3 regions of the Salinicola sp. RZ23 genome follow, and region 3 is predicted to be linked to each of the others. Evidence: predicted binding sites of a transcription regulator. Region 3 holds the regulator's gene; each other region holds the start of a gene.

Region 1 (4,121 bases), on a different contig from region 3:
TGCGCGATGTCGAGCGCCATCGTATCCGTCGGGTACGGCTGTGTCTGGCCAGCCCCGAGTGAGCGCCGAGGCGGCGGGGAACCTCGCTGCCATGCGCCTGTTGGTCTGGATCGCCCAGGACCCACTGCGTATGGCCGCCCTCCAGCAGGCGCGTGAGCTGGCACTGCCGGATGCCTGGCTGGCCGCCGGCTTCGTGCGCAACTGTGTGTGGGATCGGCTGCACGGGTACGCGCAGCGCACGCCGTTCAACGATATCGATCTGATCTTCCACGATCCCGACGACACCCGTGAGGCACGCGATCGAGCGCTGAGCGAGCAGCTGCGCGCGGCCAGCGGGCTGCCCTGGTCGGTCAAGAACCAGGCGCGCATGCACCAACGCCACGGCCACGCGCCCTACGCCTCCGCGAGCGATGCGATGCGCTACTGGGTCGAGCGCGAGACCGCAGTGGGCGTGCGTCTAGAGGCGTCGGGGGCGCTGCGGCTGAGTGCCCCGCTGGGGCTCGACTCGCTGCTGGCGGGGCAGCTGTCGCACAACCCGCACCATGGCGATGCGGCGGTGTTCTACCAGCGTATCGCCGCGAAAGGCTGGCGCCAGCAGTGGCCCAAGCTGTGGGTCATGCCGGCCTGAGGCTGGCGGGCCGAGCGCACTCCTTTTCCGGGAGAGCGCTCTTCATGAAACGCGCTCTTCATGAAACGCGCTTTTCATGACGTGCCCTTTTTTCAGAGAGTGTCCTTGTCAGGCAGCGTTCTTGTCATGAAGCGCCCTTGTCGGGAAGCGTTCTTGTCAGGCAGCGTCATTGTCAGGAAAAGCCTAGTGGGACAGATGCCCCAGCAGCCAATCAAACAGTTTTCCCGAACTGTTGGCGAGGGGCTGGCCGATGACGAAACGCGGCAGCCGCCGGGTGTCGCTGCTGGGCTCCAGCCAGCCCGGCGCACGCGTCAACCAGCGGGCATCGGCATCGAGCCGGGTGAAGCGGTCGAGCGTTTCGATATCGCCGGGGTCGGTGCAGGCGCGGATAGTCAACGGCTCGCGACACAGCCGTGATAGCCGCTGCTGCCCGGTCTGCAGCGCGCGCCGGGCATCGGCGCTGGCGCCGAGCGCGGCGACGTCGGTCAACTGCCCGAAGCGCAAGAGCCCGGCCTGATCGAGTCGGCGCACGCTGAAAGCATCCAGCGCCGGCTCCATCTTCTCTCTGCCTGCCAGCTCCTCCTGCCACAGCGTCTGGGCGATCTCCTTGAGACGCGGCGCCTGTGCCGCTGGCTGCGCCTGCAGGCACTCTGCGATGGCCTGGCTCTTGCGCTCGTCCTGCCCGCCGCGGGGCGCGCCCGGCAGGCCGAGCTCGGCGAGCCGGGTCGCGACGCGGCCGTGGGGGCTCTCGTCGTGCCAGAGCGCCTCGGCGATAAGCGCGCGGTCCGGCATCCACGGCTGGCGGACCGTCGGGTCGGGAAGAAAGACACTGGCGGGGAAGGCCAGGCGTTCGAGCAGCGGATGTACCCGCGTGGCGACGTCGCGCCAGCCACCGTCGATGGTGAGGGCAATGCGTGGCAACTGATCGTGATGGAGCTGCAGGGCGCTCTCGAGACTGACGATCTGGGCGCTCTCGGTAAGGGTGGCGATGAGGTTCGCCAGGCTCTCCGGGCCCAGACAGGTGTCGCGTCGATGCGGCAGGCGGGCTTCGTCCTCGCTGTCGAGCACGCGGTTGAGCGCCAGGATGGCGCTGCGCCCCCATAGCGGCTCACTCAGGCTGCGCCGCCAATGGCCGCGCAAGCGTTGTACCACGTCCTGTGGTCGATCCAGCCTGGGCATGTGTAGCCTTCCGTGATCAGGGAGCGACGGTGGCGGCGAAGGCGCCCTCTCTCCCCCAGTATCTCTGTCCTGCTCGCCGTGGAAAAGGGGCGGTGCGCAAACTTGCACCGTTAAAGGATGCTTCAATTTGGTGCATGTTGGCCTTTTGGCTGACCTTTTTGGTGCGCTGGCCCGCTCATGACGCACCAGAATGAACCTGAAGCCCTTTTTAGACGATTTTAGTGCATCGAGGATTTGGCAAAAAAAGACGCTATTACAGCGGGTTATTATGCTTGTATGCGTGTCTGCCTCATTTTGGCACATTACTTGCTCATGTTTCGTAACACGCTTTATCGATCCGCGGGCAGCGGTTGCACGCATGGGCAAGCGCCCGGGTCACATGCTAAAAAGCGGTGTTGGACATTCGCCAACGAATCGAGCCATGGCTCACAGTGGAGGACAACATGTCTGAGAAAACCCTCGCCCTTATCGAAGAACACGACGTCAAGTGGATCGATCTGCGCTTTACCGATACCAAGGGCAAGGAGCAGCACGTCACCATTCCGGCCAGCGCCGTCGACGCCGAGTTCTTTGAAGATGGTCAGATGTTCGACGGTTCTTCCATCGAAGGCTGGAAGGGCATCAACGAATCGGACATGATCCTGCGTCCGGAAGACGGTACCGGCTTCCTCGACCCGTTCACCGAAGACGCCACGCTGATCCTGCGCTGCGACATCATCGAGCCGGCCACCATGCAGGGCTACGAGCGTGATCCGCGCTCCATCGCCAAGCGCGCCGAAGCCTACCTGAACAGCACCGGTCTGGGCGACACCGCCTTCTTCGGCCCGGAGCCCGAGTTCTTCATCTTCGACGAGGTCCACTTCAAGTCCGACATCGAAGGCTCGATGTACAAGATCACCTCGGAAGAGGGTGCCTGGTCCACCGATCGCCAGATCGAAGGTGGCAACCTGGCGCACCGTCCGCGCGTCAAGGGCGGCTACTTCCCGGTGCCCCCGGTCGACAGCTTCCACGACATCCGTAGCGCCATGTGCAACACGCTGCAGGCGATCGGCCAGTCGGTCGAAGTGCACCACCACGAGGTCGCCAACGCCGGCCAGAACGAGATCGGCGTCAAGTTCAACACCCTGGTGAAGAAGGCCGACGAAGTTCAGGAACTGAAGTACGTGGTCCACAACGTGGCGCACGCCTACGGCAAGACCGCGACCTTCATGCCCAAGCCGCTGGTCGGTGACAACGGCTCCGGGATGCACGTCCACCAGTCGTTCTGGAAAGATGGTCAGAACCAGTTCGCGGGTGACGAATACGCCGGCCTGTCCGAGATGGCGCTCTACTACATCGGCGGCATCATCAAGCACGCGCGTGCCCTGAACGCCTTCACCAACGCCTCGACCAACTCCTACAAGCGTCTGGTGCCGGGTTTCGAAGCGCCGGTCATGCTCGCCTACAGCGCGCGTAACCGTTCCGCCTCGATCCGTATTCCGTACACCTCGAACCCGAAGGCCAAGCGTGTCGAGACGCGTTTCCCTGACCCGACCGCCAACCCGTACCTGGCGTTCTCGGCGATGCTGATGGCCGGCATCGACGGCATCAAGAACAAGATCCATCCTGGCGATGCCATGGACAAGAACCTCTATGACCTGCCGCCGGAAGAGGGCAAGAAGGTTCCGACCGTCGCCAGCAGCCTGGATCAGGCTCTGGAAGCGCTGGACAAGGATCGCGCCTTCCTGACCGAAGGTGGCGTCTTCACCGACTCCATGATCGATGCCTACATCGAGCTGAAGGGCGAAGATGTCGAGCGTCTGCGCATGACCACGCACCCGGTCGAGTTCGAGCTCTACTACAGCCTGTAAACGACGGCCAGTGAGCGAAGATCCGTGAACGATAGCGTTCGCGCTCGACGACAAGCCCCACTTCGGTGGGGCTTTTTCGTCTGCGGCCGATAGAGAGCGGAAACGGCAAGCGGAGAGGCACTCTGATGGGTAGCGACAGGCAGCGTGGGACTCGGCGCGGGTGGCGCCGCCGCGGACGGTTCATGGCAGGAGCGCTGGTGGGCGTCATGACCGCCGCCGGGGTGACGGGCGCGGCGCTGGCGTCGCCGGTCTACCGGCATATCGATGCCCAGGGCAACGTGGTCTACAGCGACCGCCCGAGCGGCGGCCAGCGGGTCGAGCTGGCGCCGATCAGCGTGGTCGACCCGCAGGAACCGGCCGAGGGCGCCGCGGGGGCGGCAGTGACACCGCGCAAGACGCCGGCGTCCGAGGCGGCAGCGGCCTACTCACGCTTCGAGATCTTGAGCCCCGCCGACGGCACGACC
Region 2 (4,121 bases), on a different contig from region 3:
GTACCGATGGCGAACGTGAAGAAGCCATCCAGATCCTTCAGGGCCCCCTTGAGCGCCTGACTCAGGGAGTCTCCCTTGGCCAGACGCCAGGTCAGATACCCCGCCGCCACCTCGGAGTCGTTATCGGTCTCGAAGACGATTCCTTCCCGCCGGAGCTTGTCGCGCAGACGGTTGTGGTTGGAGAGCGAGCCGTTGTGCACCAGGCACAGATCGAGCCCCGTCGAGAAGGGATGGCTGCCCTGCAGCGTCACCGCACTCTCGGTGGCCATGCGGGTGTGCCCGATGGCGTGGCTGCCCTTCATGCCCTTGAGGTTGAAGCGCTCGGCGATGGTAGCTGGCAGTCCCACGCCCTTGAGGATCTCGATGCTCTGGCCCGCGCTCAGCACCCGGACCCCGGGCGCCTGCTCGGCGAGCCAGGCGCGCAGCTCGGCCTCAGGGGCGGCCAGCTTGAAGACCGCCACGCTGGCGTTGCGATACCAGTCGTCGACGCCAGCAAAAGCCGCGCCCAGCCGGTCGGCCAGATTGGCCCAGTCGTAGTCGGCGTCATCGCTCTGCAGCGTCAGCTTGATGCCGGCGTCGTACTCGTCGCCGTAGATCGAAAAGCCGGCGCTGTCCGGCCCGCGCTCGGTCATGGCGACCAGCATCGGCTCGAATAGCGCACCCAGGCGGCTCTCCCACGACGGGTTCTTGAGGTAGAGCCCCACGATTCCACACATAGCATTGTCCTCTCTGCGCTCGCCGTTCGCGGCGAGTTCGGGTCTATCGTTGATCAGAAGAATTCGGCGTAGCGCTCGATCTCCCAGGCCGAGACCTGGCGGCTATAGGCGGTCCACTCCTCGCGTTTGACGGCGATGAACTCGTCGACCAAGCCAGGTCCGATCACCTCGCGCAGAACGGTGTCCTCCGCCAGGGCGTCGATGGCCTCCTTGAGCGACTGGGGCAGAATGCCGATGCCTTCCTCCCGGCACTGCTCGGCGCTCAGCGAATACAGGTTGATGTTGTGCGCCTTGCCGGGGTCGAGTTGGCGGTCGATACCGTCCAGGCCGGCGGCGATCAAGGCGGCGTGCACCAGATAGGGGTTGCAGCCGGCATCGGGCAGGCGGAACTCCAGGCGGCCGTAGGGCACCCGGACCATCGCCGAGCGGTTGTTGTCGCCATAGGCGATGAACACCGGCGCCCAGGTCGCGCCACTGTTGGAGCCGCCGTTCACCAGCCGCTTGTAGGAGTTGACGGTGGGCGCAGCAAAGGCACACAGCGCCGGTGCGTGATGCAGCAGCCCGGCCAGGAAGTGGTAGGCGGTGCGCGACAGGCCCAGCCCCTGGGGATCGCTGTCGTCACCGAAGACGTTGTGTCCGTCGCCATCGCTGATCGAGAGGTGGAAGTGCATGCCGTTGCCTGGGCGATCGGCATGCGGCTTGGGCATGAAGGAGCAGACCATGCCGAGATCGTTGGCGATCTCGCCGGCCGCCATGCGCACGAAGGTAAAGCGGTCCGCCGAGGTCAGCGCATCGCTGTAGGTGTAGTTGATCTCGAACTGGCCATTGGCGTCCTCATGATCGATCTGGTAGACGTCGAAATCGACCGCCTGGAGCGCCTCCACCAGGCGTTCCAGGAACTCGCGGGAACGCGATAGTCCCTTGTAGTCGTAACAGGGCTTGGCCAGGGTATCGCTATCGTCGACCGCCAACAGCTCACCCTCCGGCCCACGCTTGAACAGCGAGAACTCCGGCTCCAGCCCGGTGTTCAGCGTCCAGCCCTTCTCTGCCAGTCGTTCCAGCTGCTTGAGCAGCACCACGCGGCTGTCGTACTCGTAGGGCTGATCGTTGACATGACCGTTGCAGACCAATCGCGCGTATCCCGGCTGCCAGGGCACCAGCGACAAGGTCGCGAGATCGCCACGGGCCATGAAGTCAGGTCCGTGGGGCTCCATGCCCAGGCCACTGACCGCGAAACCGGCGAAGCCGGCGCCCTTCTCGACCACATCCATCAGGCAGTTGGCCGGCACCGACTTGGTCTTGGCAGCGCCGTGGATGTCCACGAACTGAGCGAGCAGGTAGCGGACATCGTGCTCCTCGAGTAGTTGCTTGGCGGCTTCAGGCGTCATGTCAGGTCTCCTTCATGCGTGGCGAGTACCGGGAACGACATGGCGCTCTCCTGAGCCATCGGACTTTGCCGACGCCATGCAGGCTACGCCACGCACCCAATTCCCATCAAGAAATTTTATTTCTCTTTAAGAAAGCACCTTGCATGCCAGAACCGCTGCGGCGCCCGATAAAATTCACGGTAGGGCCGCTAGGAACCTGATTTACAGGCAGTAAAAAGTTTCTGCTGTGGGTTCTGGCGGTCGTCTCTGCTCTCGCTCTCCTGTCTCTGCCACCTGCATTGACCTCGCCATCGCCTCACGACGGTGCAAGCAGCGCCCTGACGCACCCTTATCGCTCAAGCCGAGGCCCCACGCTCTCGTCCTCCGGCCCAGGGAGACGTGCCTCATCGGCCGAATGAAAACCGCAACTACTTGTTTATCAGGGATTAACGGGCGTTTCCGGTATACACCCAACGATATGGCACGACGAAACTGGCAAGCTTGTTGCTTGACTAAAGGGAATCTTTTTTTCTTTTCAGGAAAACTCGATTACCGCATCATCTGGCCCGGAGAGCCCTTCGAGATCACCGAGACACCCGAGCGCATCGCCAAGGGCCGAGCCCGATATCCACTGCCGGGGCGCCAATACCGACACCCCGGCCACGTCCCGCCCAAGACAAGAGGAAGGCAACACATGGTCCCGACAGACGACAGCTACATCATCAAGATCTCCTGCCCCGCCACTTCCGGCATCGTCGCCGCCGTGACCTGCTTTCTCACCGAGGGACAGTGCTATATCAGCGAGCTCGCCCAATACGACGACGAGGCGCTAGGCCGCTTCTTTCTGCGCGCCAAGTTTCGCTTCAACGACGGCGTGAAGGGCGATATCGAGACACTCAAGGGCGACTTCGCCGGCGTCGCCGAGGACTTCGACATGGAGTGGGCCATCTATCACGATGCCCAACCCATGCGCGTGCTGCTGATGGTCAGCAAGTACGACCACTGTCTGGGCGACCTGATGTACCGGCAGCGCAAGGGGGAGCTGGACATGGAGATCACCGCCATCGTCTCCAACCACCTTGATCTGCGCCCGATGGCGGAGCGTGAAGGCATCCGTTTCGTCTACCTGCCAGTCACGCAGGACTCCAAGGCGCGCCAGGAACAGGCGCTGATGGAGATCGTCGAGGAAACCGGCACCGAGTTGGTGGTGCTGGCTCGTTACATGCAGATCCTCTCCGACGACCTGTGCCAGAAGCTCTCCGGCCGCGCGATCAACATCCACCACTCCTTCCTGCCCGGCTTCAAGGGCGCCAAGCCCTATCACCAGGCCCATGAACGCGGGGTCAAGCTGATCGGCGCCACCGCCCACTATGTAACCTCGGACCTCGACGAAGGCCCGATCATCGAGCAGGAGGTCCAGCGGGTCGATCACACCTATCGCCCCGAGGACCTGGTCGCGGTCGGCCGCAATACCGAGACCGTCGCCTTGTCCCAGGCGGTCCGCTACCACCTTGAGCATCGTGTCTTTCTCGACCAGAACAAGACGGTGATCTTCCGATGAGTACGACAACGCCCGAAACGCCCCTGACGACATCCATCGATGGCAAGGCCTGTGCCGAGCGCGTGCTCGACGAGGTCGCCGACGACGTCGCCCGTCTCGCCGACGAAGGCATCATCCCCGGCCTGGCCGTGATACTGGTGGGGGAGGATCCCGCCAGCCAGATCTATGTGCGCAACAAGATCCGCAAGGCAGAAGCGGTCGGTATCCGTTCGCTGGAGTACCGCTTCGACGACACCCTGCCCCAGGCGGAACTGCTCGCGCTGATCGCCCAGCTCAACAACGACCCCGAGGTCAACGGCATCCTGGTGCAGTTGCCGCTGCCGGCAAATATCGACGAGGCATCGGTGATCCAGGCCATTCTGCCGGCCAAGGACGTCGACGGCTTTCATCGCCAGAACGCCGGTGGGCTCTGGCAGGGGTTGCCCTCCTTGGCGCCCTGCACGCCCACCGGCTGCCTGCGGCTGCTGCGCGAGACCT
Region 3 (4,121 bases):
GGAGGCCTCGATCTTCCGCAAGCTCAGCGTCGCCGACAACATCATGGCCATTCTGGAGACGCGCCGGGATCTCGACCGCGCCGGGCGCCGCGACCGCCTGGAGCAGCTGCTGGGCGATTTCCACGTCGACCATATCCGCGACAACCTGGGCATGTCGCTCTCCGGTGGCGAGCGGCGGCGGGTGGAGATTGCCCGGGCACTGGCCACCGAGCCCGCCTTCGTGCTGCTCGACGAACCCTTCGCCGGGGTCGATCCGATCTCGGTGGGCGATATCAAGAACATCATCCGCCAGCTGCGGGATCGTGAGATCGGCGTGCTGATCACCGACCACAACGTGCGCGAGACACTGGATATCTGCGACAACGCCTACATCGTCGGCGATGGACAGATCATCGCCGAGGGGCGCCCGGAGGCAATCCTCGACAATCAGCGCGTGCGCGATGTCTATCTGGGGCACGAGTTCCGACTCTAGACTCGAGACGCAAACTACCTGCGCTCGACAATTCGGCGTTAAAAATCGGCGGGATCGCCAGCCCGAGGTCGGCGCCCCCGTCAAAATGCTCATTTACACCCCGTAAACTGGAGCGCCAGACCGGTCCGTTTTCGCCGATTTTTGCCTTAGCTACGCGCCCCGGTATGGCCTTCGCTCGCCGACTTTGCGTACAAAGTCCAGCGTCGCGCCAAGGCCCTTCCGCCTCCCCAGCCCACTGCGTCACTCGCGGCGGGCGGCGCACCTCTCAAAGCCTCTGCACACCCAAGCCGAACGCACCGTGGCATATTTCTTGCATAAAGTTAGCGCTCAAAGCGTTGCATCCCACCGGGGCAGTCAGTAACGTAGGGTTAACCTATCGACGGCCACCGCGGCCCTTTCCCGTGTCCATGCCATGTCCATGAAACCTTCACTTCAACTGCGTGTCGGCGCCCAGCTGACAATGACGCCACAGCTGCAGCAGGCGATCCAGCTGCTGCAGCTGTCGACGCTCGATCTGCGCCAGGAGATCCAGCAGGCGCTCGAGGCCAACCCCATGCTCGAGCTGGACGAAGAGTATGCCGAGCAGGCGGCCAGCGAGACGCCCGAGGAGGAGTGGGCCAGCGATATTCCCGAAGAGCTCGCCCTCGACAGCGAGTGGAGCGACACCTATCAGGACATCGCCGCCAGCGCCGCCCCGGCCGGCGCCGACGAGTGGCCGGACCTGGAGCGCAACGCCGCCGGCACCACGCTCCACGACCATCTCGCCTGGCAGCTCGCCATGGGCGATTTCGATCCCCGCGAACGGCTCATCGGCGACTACCTGATCGACGCCATCAACGCCAACGGCTATCTCGAGGGCACCCTCGACGAGCTCACCGCGGGGCTGCGCGAGCAGCATTCGGAGCCGTGCACCAGCGCCGACCTCGAGCGCGTACTGCTGCGGCTGCAGCAGTTCGACCCCACCGGCGTGGGCGCCCGCGATCTGCGCGAATGCCTGCTGCTGCAGCTCGGCGCGCTGCCCGGCGATACCCCACTGCTGCCCCAGGCCAAGCGCCTGGTGCGCCAGTTCCTGGAGGCGCTGGCCGGCGACGACCGGCGCCAGCTCAAGCGCCGCCTGCGCCTCGACGACGACGAGCTCGACCGCGTCATCGCCACCATCCGCACCCTCGACCCGCGCCCCGGCCAGGCCTTCGACCACAGCCAGCAGGACTATGTGATCCCGGATCTGGTGGCACGCCTGACCCGCGATGGCTGGCGCATCGAGCTCAACGCCGAGGCGCTGCCGCGGCTGCGCATCCAGCCCGACTACGCCGCGCTGATCCGGCGCGCCGACAAGAGCGACGACAACACCTTTCTGCGCCAGCACCTGCAGGAGGCGCGCTGGCTGATGAAGAGCCTCTCCAGCCGCAACGACACCCTGTTGCGGGTGGGGCGCGAGATCATGGCGCGCCAGGTCGACTTCCTCGAGCGCGGCGAAGAGGCGATGAAGCCGCTGATCCTGGCCGACATCGCCACCAGCGTCGACATGCACGAATCCACCATCTCGCGGGTGACCACGCAGAAGTTCATCCACACGCCGCGCGGGGTGTTCGAACTCAAGTACTTCTTTTCCAGTCAGGTGGGGCAACGCGGCGAGAGCGACAGCGTCTCCAGCACCGCGATTCGGGCACGCCTGAAGAAGCTGATCGGCGAGGAGTCACCGCGCAAGCCGCTCTCCGACAGCAAGCTGGTGGAGCTGCTGGCGCAGGCCGACATCAGCGTCGCCCGGCGCACCGTGGCCAAGTACCGCGAGGCCATGGGCATCCCCGCCTCGAGCGAACGTAAGCGACTGTCTTGATTGGACTTTTAGAATTCACGCGAGCGCATGGCGATCAATCGTCCGCGATCCCTTTGCAGCGCGGAGAAAAGGGTTACAATCAGAGGTGCCACATAAGCCGCAACAGGAGCGCGCCATGCAAGTGAACGTCACCGGCCACCATGTCGAACTGACCGACGCCCTGCGGGACTACGTCGACGAGAAACTCGCACGTCTGGAGCGCCACTACGACAACATCACCAACGTTCAGGTGACGTTGAGCATCGAGAAAGAGCGTCAGCAAGCGGCCTGCACGCTACACGCAGCGGGCGGCGACATTCATGCCGAAGCCAGCGATATCGACATGTATGCCGCGATCGACGCCCTGACCGACAAGCTGGACCGCCAGCTGGTCAAACACAAAGAGAAGGCACAGGCCCGCGCGCAAGGCGCAGGCGCCCGCTAATTCCCCGATGATCACTCTGGAAACCATCCTGCCCCCCGAACGCACCCTCTACGGTGTGACGGGGGGCAGCAAAAAGCGTCTGCTGGAATTCTTCAGCACCTTCATCGCCCAGAATACGCCCAGCCTGGACAGTCAGGAGGTGTTCAGCCGCCTGATCGGACGCGAGCGGCTGGGCAGCACCGGCATCGGCAACGGGGTCGCCATCCCGCACGCCCGCAGCCCGCACTGCAAGACGCCGTTGGCTGGCTTCATGCGCCTCGAGGATGCCATCGACTTCGATGCCATCGATGGCGAGCCGGTGGATCTGGTGTTCGTGCTGCTGGTGCCGGAGGAGGCCGACGACGCCCACCTTTCGCTGCTGGCCGAGGTCGCCGGCATCATGAATCAGGGCAGCGTGCGCCAGAAGCTGCGCCAGGCCGGCTCGCAGCACGCGCTCCACGACACGCTGATCGACGCCATTCGCCATCATCAGGACAGCGAAGACGGATAGAGACTGCATGCGACTCGTCATCATCAGTGGCCGCTCGGGGTCGGGAAAATCCATTGCGCTGCAGGCGCTGGAAGATCTCGGCTACTACGCCATCGACAACCTGCCGACCAATCTGCTGGCGCCGCTGATCGACGAGCTCAGGGCCGCACCGCCGTCGCGGCCCAATGTGGCGGTGAGCATCGATGCGCGTAACCTGCCGGAGGCGCTGGAGCGCTTCCCGGTGCTGCTCGAAGGTGTGCGCGAGCGCGGCATCGACACCCAGGTGATCTACCTCACCGCCGACGCCAAGGTGCTGCTCGAACGCTACTCCGCCACCCGTCGTCGCCATCCGCTGACCCGCGGCAACGACATGACGCTGGCCGAGGCGATCGACAACGAGCAGGGCTATCTGGCGCCGATCCGCCGGGTCGCCGATCTGGTGATCGATACCCGCGGTCTCTCGGTCCACGACCTGCGTGCCCGCATCAGCGAACAGGTCGCGCGTCACAGCGGCGGCCGCCTCACGCTCACCTTCGAATCGTTCGGCTTCAAGCGCGGCGTACCGCTGGATGCCGACATGGTGTTCGACGTGCGCTGCCTGCCCAACCCGTTCTGGGACCCGAACCTGCGTGCTTTCGACGGCCGCGACGGCGAGATCGTCACCTTTCTCGAGCAGTACCCCGACGTGCACGCCATGGCCGGCGATATCCATGCCTGGCTGATCCGCTGGCTGCCGGCCTACCTGGCCAGCCACCGCAGCTACCTCACCGTCGCGGTGGGCTGCACCGGCGGTCATCACCGCTCGGTCTACCTGATCGAGCGCCTGGCGCACCACTTCCGTCACGACGACGTCGATATCCGTCTACGCCATCGCGAACTCGGGGTGCACACCGCCCTCTCCGATGACATGCCTGCCGAG

What was found. The regulator sigma-54, encoded in region 3, starts transcription at its own class of promoters, with help from an activator protein. The targets are predictions, from matches to a motif close to TGGCACNNNNNTTGCTNT.
Region 1: the regulator sigma-54 is predicted to act here: its motif matches at 2,103-2,120, upstream of glnA (glutamate--ammonia ligase).
Region 2: the regulator sigma-54 is predicted to act here: its motif matches at 2,236-2,253, upstream of glnT (type III glutamate--ammonia ligase).

What each region holds. Positions count from the first base shown of each region.
Region 1 covers NZ_PZJK01000008.1:28,966-33,086, forward strand. Annotated here, with positions in the region: gene DOM67_RS09250 (transporter associated domain-containing protein) at 1-62, shown strand, start outside; gene DOM67_RS09255 (nucleotidyltransferase family protein) at 92-628, shown strand; gene DOM67_RS09260 (polysaccharide deacetylase family protein) at 812-1,807, opposite strand; gene glnA (glutamate--ammonia ligase) at 2,251-3,657, shown strand; gene DOM67_RS09270 (DUF4124 domain-containing protein) at 3,840-4,121, shown strand, end outside.
Region 2 covers NZ_PZJK01000009.1:10,393-14,513, reverse strand. Annotated here, with positions in the region: gene DOM67_RS09390 (glutamine amidotransferase family protein) at 1-716, opposite strand, end outside; gene glnT (type III glutamate--ammonia ligase) at 770-2,104, opposite strand; gene purU (formyltetrahydrofolate deformylase) at 2,778-3,644, shown strand; gene folD (bifunctional methylenetetrahydrofolate dehydrogenase/methenyltetrahydrofolate cyclohydrolase FolD) at 3,641-4,121, shown strand, end outside.
Region 3 covers NZ_PZJK01000012.1:125,723-129,843, forward strand. Annotated here, with positions in the region: gene lptB (LPS export ABC transporter ATP-binding protein) at 1-472, shown strand, start outside; gene DOM67_RS12500 (RNA polymerase factor sigma-54) at 885-2,309, shown strand; gene raiA (ribosome-associated translation inhibitor RaiA) at 2,425-2,733, shown strand; gene DOM67_RS12510 (PTS sugar transporter subunit IIA) at 2,744-3,223, shown strand; gene rapZ (RNase adapter RapZ) at 3,231-4,121, shown strand, end outside.